Regions from separate parts of the Paenibacillus sp. FSL H8-0537 genome, predicted to be linked through region 2. Evidence: riboswitches for the same ligand, from Rfam matches in the RefSeq annotation. Region 2 holds a riboswitch; the other holds the start of a gene.

Region 1 (3,318 bases), 2.3 Mb from region 2:
AGTATGATAAAATTAGCTTATACTTAATTAGTTTGTGAAAAAAAGCGCAACATCAAAACTACAGCGATAGATAAGGAGGTCTTGCGTAATGGCAACGTTGGACCAGATATTGGATAAGGCCCTGCGGGGTGAGCGAATAAGCTTGGAAGAATGTATTATTATGTTCGAATCCGACGAGATTGAGAAAATGGGTAAAGTTGCAAATGAAATTATGCTGCGCAAGCATCCCGAGCCTATAACGACATTCGTTGTGGGAAGAAACGTCAACTACACGAATGTGTGCGACGTTTATTGCAGGTTCTGCGCCTTTTACCGTGCCCCGGGCTCCAAAGAGGGTTATGTGCTCGATAACGAGACGATTATGAACAAAATTCAAGAAACGATTGATGTGAATGGCACGGAAATTTTGATGCAGGGCGGAACGAATCCAGATTTGCCTTTTACTTATTACACGGACTTGCTGAAGGAAATCAAGCAGCGCTTCCCAGACATTACGATGCACTCCTTCTCGCCAGCGGAAATTCAGAAGATGAAGGAAGTTTCGGAAGGCTTGTCGCTGGATGAGGTTGTTCGCCAGCTGCATGAAGCGGGACTGGATTCACTGCCGGGCGGCGGCGCGGAAATTCTTGATGATCGTACTCGCCGTAAAATCAGCCGCAAAAAGGGCTCCTACACGGACTGGATCGACGTTATGAAATCGGCTCATCGTCATGGCATGAATACGACAGCCACGATGGTATATGGGTTTGGAGAAACGATGGAGGAGCGCGCCTTGCACCTGCTGCGCATTCGTGACGTTCAAGACGAGTGTAAAGCGAATGGCTACGACTCCGAAGGGTTTACGGCCTTTATTTCCTGGCCGTTCCAGCCGGACAATACAAGAATGCCGATGGAGAAAGCGAAGCCAGAGGAGTATTTGAAAATTGTGGCAGTCAGCCGTATTTTCCTCGACAATATTGACAACCTGCAATCATCATGGGTAACGATGGGACCTGATATGGGTAAACTTTCGCTGGCCTATGGCTGCAACGACTTCGGCAGTACGATGATTGAAGAAAATGTGGTGTCCGCTGCGGGCACGACGCACAAGGTCAACATTGAGCTGATTTTGCAGCTCATTCGTGAAGCGGGCAAGGTTCCGGCGCAGCGCAATACGCGCTATGAAATTTTGCGGATGTACAATGAAAGCGATAAGGCTGAGCAGGACTTTGTGATGCAAAATTAGGCTGTAGCGACTGGCTAATTCGGAACTGTTTTTGATCATTAAAGATAATAACGCTTGTCTCCTATCTTTTCCGTTAAAGGATAGGTAGGGATGAGCGTTTTTGTTATTGCCTCTAAAGCAGCGAAATATAGCTGAAAATGGGTTAGCAGTTTTGTCGAGGAGTAGACGAAATCCAAGAAAATAGATCGGAAAAATAAAATATTATTTCAAATGCCAATTTTCCACACAAATAGACTATTCAAACTGTAATCTTCTGTGTTACAATACGATTTAATCGAATATGAATCTTCAGGGCAGGGTGCAATTCCCTACCGGCGGTAAGGATGCGTTCGGAGCATCCAGAGCCCGCGACTCCTGGCTGCTTGCAGCCGGGACTGATCTGGTGAGAATCCAGAGCCGACGGTATAGTCCGGACGGGAGAAGATCAGAACCAGCTTGTTAAATGACAATCATTTAACAGGTTTGTTGATGATGCCCTTGTCAGATAGCTGACAAGGGCATTGTTTCTTTTTCATAGTAAAAGAAGGTTCAATTCAAAACTTTCTCAGGAGGTTTTTGAATTGCAGAACACATTAGAGCTGGCTGGCGAGAAGGCGGGCTGGCGAACATCACGAATTGCGGGCATAAACGGTATATGGTATGTGGCGCTTGGGGCGACACTTTGGGGGCTTGACCCGCTGTTCCGTATTTTATTGCTCAAAAGCTTCACATCGGCGCAAATTGTATTTATTGAGCATATTTTGCTCGCATTTTACGCAGTGCCTGTATTGTTTAAATTCCGCCGTACATTAGTCGGCAAGCTGTCGATTGGTGTCATTGGCGCGCTGCTATTTGTTTCTTGGGGCGGCTCGGCAGTAGCTACCGTATTATTCACCGCTGCCTTTTCTCATGGCAGCGCCAATGCTGTGCTGCTGCTTCAGAAGCTCCAGCCGTTATTTGCCATATTGCTCGCCAGAGTTTTGCTGAAGGAAAAGCTGCCACAGAAGTTTTTCGTCTTTTTGCTGGCGGCGCTGGCAGGCACGTATTTGTTGACCTTCGGATTCGGCTCGCCGCTAGTCGGCCTGCATGATCTTGCTTTGCTCAGTTGCCTGTTTTCGATCATCGCAGCGGCATTGTGGGGCGGTTCGACCGTCATGGGCAAATATTTGCTGCAAAAGAAATTATCCTTTTCCATTGTGACGTCCCTTAGGTTTCTGCTTGCTTTGCCGCTGCTAAGCGTTATTTTGCTCGCAAGCGGCGACGCATGGAGCCTGAACGCACAAGGCAGTCAGCTGTCGCTCATTGCCGTAAATTTATTGTTTCAAGCGTTTTTCCCAGGATTAATCAGCATGCTGCTGTATTACAAAGGGCTTTCCTCAACTAAAGCTGTATACGCGACGCTTGCCGAGCTTTCCTTCCCTGCTGTTGGCGTATTGATTAACTGGCTCGTATTTGGCCAGTCGCTGACGTTAGGGCAGCTTATCGGCTTCCTGCTTATCTGGCTGACGCTATGGCTCATGAGCCGAAGCAGCAATGAACAGGCAGCTCAGCAACCACAAGCTGCTGCTTAAATAGAGGCTTATTCACAGCCCCTTCATTCCCAATGTCTTCATCGTATATCGCTGCTGCGTGCGCCATATACTGTATGAGGGGAATGAAAGGGGTTGGCTTGTTTATGGAACTGTTTACCGTTACGCTGCCTTCCAAGCTTCAATCAACGGCAGCTGGCTTAGCGGCCTTAATGGCACAATATACGAATGAGGATTTACATATTGAAGCAGCACCCCAGAGTCAGTTGGTGCAGTTCGATTTGGAGTCCGAGGGCACCATTATGTGCCAGTCGGCAACGCCTTATTTTCAACTGAATGAGCATGGAGAAATACTGTACCACCGCGCTGCCAAAGCGCTCGCTGAATATGTTGTAACCAATTTGGAATCGGAAATGCTCATCAGCATCATTAAGAAAAAATATCAGGGCGGCCATTCCGCTGACGTCTCTGTTATCGAAAAATATTGCTGCCAGCTGATGCAGGATACTGATCTGGATGGCTTGAACGCTAAGTTTCTGGATGCGGATAGAAGGCGGCGCAAGCTCAAGGTAGCCGAGGAAATCG
Region 2 (3,318 bases):
CCACCCGCTTCAGCTTGCCGACTTCTTCAATCAGACCCGTAAACACGGCTAACCCTCCTCTCTAAACATGACGGTAGACCGGGTAGCCGCTTATGCAAATATCAGTCCCCGCTTGCTCCACCTGCGTGCGCTCCAGTTCAATAGCCTGCGCCATTTTTTCAAAGCCTTCAAAATCAAAGGTGCCGGGAGCTGCTGCTCCGCCAATGATTTTGGTAGCCATGTAAATCATAATTTTATCGATGAGTCCTGCTGTTAGCATTGCGCCATTGAGCTTGCCTCCGCCTTCCAGCAAAATCGACCCTATTACCAGCTCGCCAAGCTTTCTCATCGCTTCCGGCAAATCAACCTGCTCTCCGGAGCCTGCCCGAATGAGCTCGACGCCAGCAGCCAGCAGCTCCTGCGCCTTGGCGTCATCCGCCTGCTCAGTCGCAATGACGATCGTTCTTGCTGTCCGATCCGTGACCACGCGCGCGGTGAGCGGCAGCTTCAGGCTGCTGTCGATGACAATCCGCGCCGGATGCAGCGCCGGTACGTCTGCTCTTGTCGTGAGCTGCGGATCGTCTGCCAGAACGGTGCTGATACCGACCATGATACCCATATGCTGATGGCGCAGCGTATGCACCTGCTCCCTTGCAGCACTGCCCGTTACCCATCTGCTGTCGCCGGTGCGGGAAGCAATTTTGCCATCGAGCGTGCTCGCTGTCTTAAGGGTGACAAACGGCAGCTTCGTCGTAATGTATTTATTAAATTTTTCATTCATTTGGTTGGAACGTTCCCCTAGAAGGCCCACCTCAACCTCAATGCCGCATTCCTTCAGCCGTTCAAGCCCCCGCCCAGCTACCTGTGGGTTCGGATCGGTCGTTGCAACGACTACCCTTGCCACCTTGGCATCAATAAGCCGCTCGCAGCAAGGCGGCGTCTTGCCAAAATGGCTGCACGGCTCCAGCGTTACATACGCGGTAGCGCCTTCCGCTTCTTCGCCCGCCATTTGCAGCGCATGCACCTCAGCATGCCCGGTTCCCCGCTTGAGATGCGTACCAATGCCGATAATTCGGCCTTCCTTTACAACGACGCAGCCGACGATTGGATTAATATCCGTCTGTCCAGCCGCCTTCTCTGCCATATCCAGTGCTAAGCTCATATAATAACTGTCATTCAAAATATCCATGAACGCAAAAAACCTCCATTAGCAACATAGCCAACGGAGATGAGAGTATATCTTAGAGACCCGCTTTCAAGTACACAAATAATCGATTTTAACAGACCTAATTGCCCAGCGAAAAAAGTGCAAGCAAATAAGCATGAAATCACGCCTTGAAAGTGTCTCCTTCTCCCATCCAGACTGTACTGTCGGTCCCGGAATTGCACCAGGTCAGCCGTACACAATCCGTTCATGCGCTCACACGCTCTGAATTCATTGTATACGGGTCACGGACTGACAGGCAGCACATCTGTCGCTTCAACATCCCAAGCGCTTAGACAGCCTCCTGATCACCGCCGGTTGGGATTTTCACCCGACCCCGAAGGAAAGCCACTGTATTATTTTTGTCTATACGTTTCGCCAAACGATGGCTTTTAAATAGAAAGAACGCCGTCAGGCGTTTTTTCTTATGGTCACTTACTTTTAAAATGTAACTCTGATGAAATGTTACCACCGCAAAATTGAAAAAGCAAGAGTTTTCGATTCTGATTCTCAATTAGCAGTCATGATGTTCAAGCCTGTTATAAAAAAGGCCGCTTGTTCCCCCGACCAATCGGAAAAACAAGCGGCCTTCCCAAAACGATTAAACCGTTACAATTTCAACTTTTTCCATTTTTTCGCCTTGGCGGAACGTGTCAACATGCTCCATGCCTTTAGCTACTTTGCCAAATACAGTGTGTCCGCCATCCAGATGCGGCTGTGGAGCATAGCCGATGTAGAATTGGCTTCCGCCTGTGTTGCGTCCAGCATGTGCCATTGCAAGGGAACCGCGCTCATGCTTGTTTGGGTTGATCTCACAGTTGATCGTGTAGCCAGGACCGCCTGTACCATTTCCAGTAGGACAACCGCCTTGAGCAACGAAGCCCGGGATTACGCGGTGGAAAGTCAAACCATTATAAAAACCATCGTTTGCAAGCTTCTCAAAGTTTGCAACTGTGTTAGGCGCATCTTGATCAAAAAGGTCAATAATAACCTCTGCTCCGTTTGCCATTGTAATTTTCGCTTGTTTTGCCATCTATTAAACATCTACCTTTCTATATCCGAATAAGACTACGTTACCAAATTTAACCCTTATTTCGCAAGGGCTGTTTTGCGAAGTCTTGCCGGAAGCAAGTCATTGCCGACAATATTGTCCAAAGATTCGCGCTGAACGACGAGATCAGACACGCCGTCTTTTACGAATACGACAGCTGGACGGCGGAAACGGTTGTAGTTGCTCGCCATCGAATAATTATAAGCGCCTGTGCAAAATACTGCAAGCAGATCGCCGCTGTTTGCTTTCGGCAATTCCAAATCAATAATGAGCTTGTCGCCGCTTTCGCAGGCTTTGCCCGCTACGGTAACCGTCTCTTCGCTTGCCTCGTTCGCACGATTTGCAAGCACCGCTTCATAAACGGATTGATAAAGCGCCGGACGCGGGTTATCCATCATGCCGCCATCTACAGCGATATATTTGCGCACGCCTGGAATTTCCTTGCTAGTTCCAACTGTATAAAGCGTTGTGCCTGCATCGCCAACGATGCTGCGGCCCGGCTCAACCCAAATTTCAGGAAGCGGGAATTCCGCTGCAGTAAAGCTGGAAATGAGCGTATCCGTAATCGCTGCAACGTATTGAGCAACTGGAAGCGGGGAATCTCCATCTACATAACGGATGCCGAAGCCGCCGCCAAGATTGATCACCTGGAACGTCAAGCCAAGGTCTTGGCGAATTTCAATTGCAAACGCCGACATTTTCTCAACAGCCATCTTAAAGCCGTCTACTTCAAAAATTTGCGAGCCGATGTGGGAATGAACGCCAAGCACATCCAGATTGGACAGCTCCATCGCTTCCTTAATCGCCAGTTTAGCCGCGCCATTCGTCAAGTCGAAGCCGAACTTGGAATCTTGTTGGCCCGTGGAAATATAGTCATGCGTATGCGCCTCAACACCCGGCGTAATCCGCAGCAAAATTTTAACCGTCAAGCCTTTGTCCTTCGCCAGCGCATTAAGCACTTTAAGCTCAGTAGAATTGTCTACTACGAAGCAGCCGATGCCTGCATCCAGCGCCATATTAATTTCATCCGGCGATTTATTGTTGCCGTGGAAGTGAATGCGCGCTGCTGGGAAGCCCGCTTTCA

The links. A riboswitch is a leader RNA that binds a small molecule or an ion and turns the genes downstream of it on or off. The one in region 2 is predicted to bind FMN.
Region 1: another riboswitch for FMN. It lies ahead of MHB80_RS07590 (DMT family transporter); the one in region 2 lies ahead of ribD (bifunctional diaminohydroxyphosphoribosylaminopyrimidine deaminase/5-amino-6-(5-phosphoribosylamino)uracil reductase RibD).

Annotation. Positions count from the first base shown of each region.
Region 1 covers NZ_CP150290.1:1,812,946-1,816,263, forward strand. The annotation lists gene mqnC (cyclic dehypoxanthinyl futalosine synthase) at 89-1,225, shown strand; FMN riboswitch at 1,506-1,654, shown strand; gene MHB80_RS07590 (DMT family transporter) at 1,804-2,775, shown strand; gene MHB80_RS07595 (putative sporulation protein YtxC) at 2,880-3,318, shown strand, end outside.
Region 2 covers NZ_CP150290.1:4,159,416-4,162,733, forward strand. The annotation lists gene ribE (riboflavin synthase) at 1-46, opposite strand, end outside; gene ribD (bifunctional diaminohydroxyphosphoribosylaminopyrimidine deaminase/5-amino-6-(5-phosphoribosylamino)uracil reductase RibD) at 62-1,168, opposite strand; FMN riboswitch at 1,322-1,532, opposite strand; gene MHB80_RS17645 (peptidylprolyl isomerase) at 1,785-2,216, opposite strand; gene lysA (diaminopimelate decarboxylase) at 2,273-3,318, opposite strand, start outside.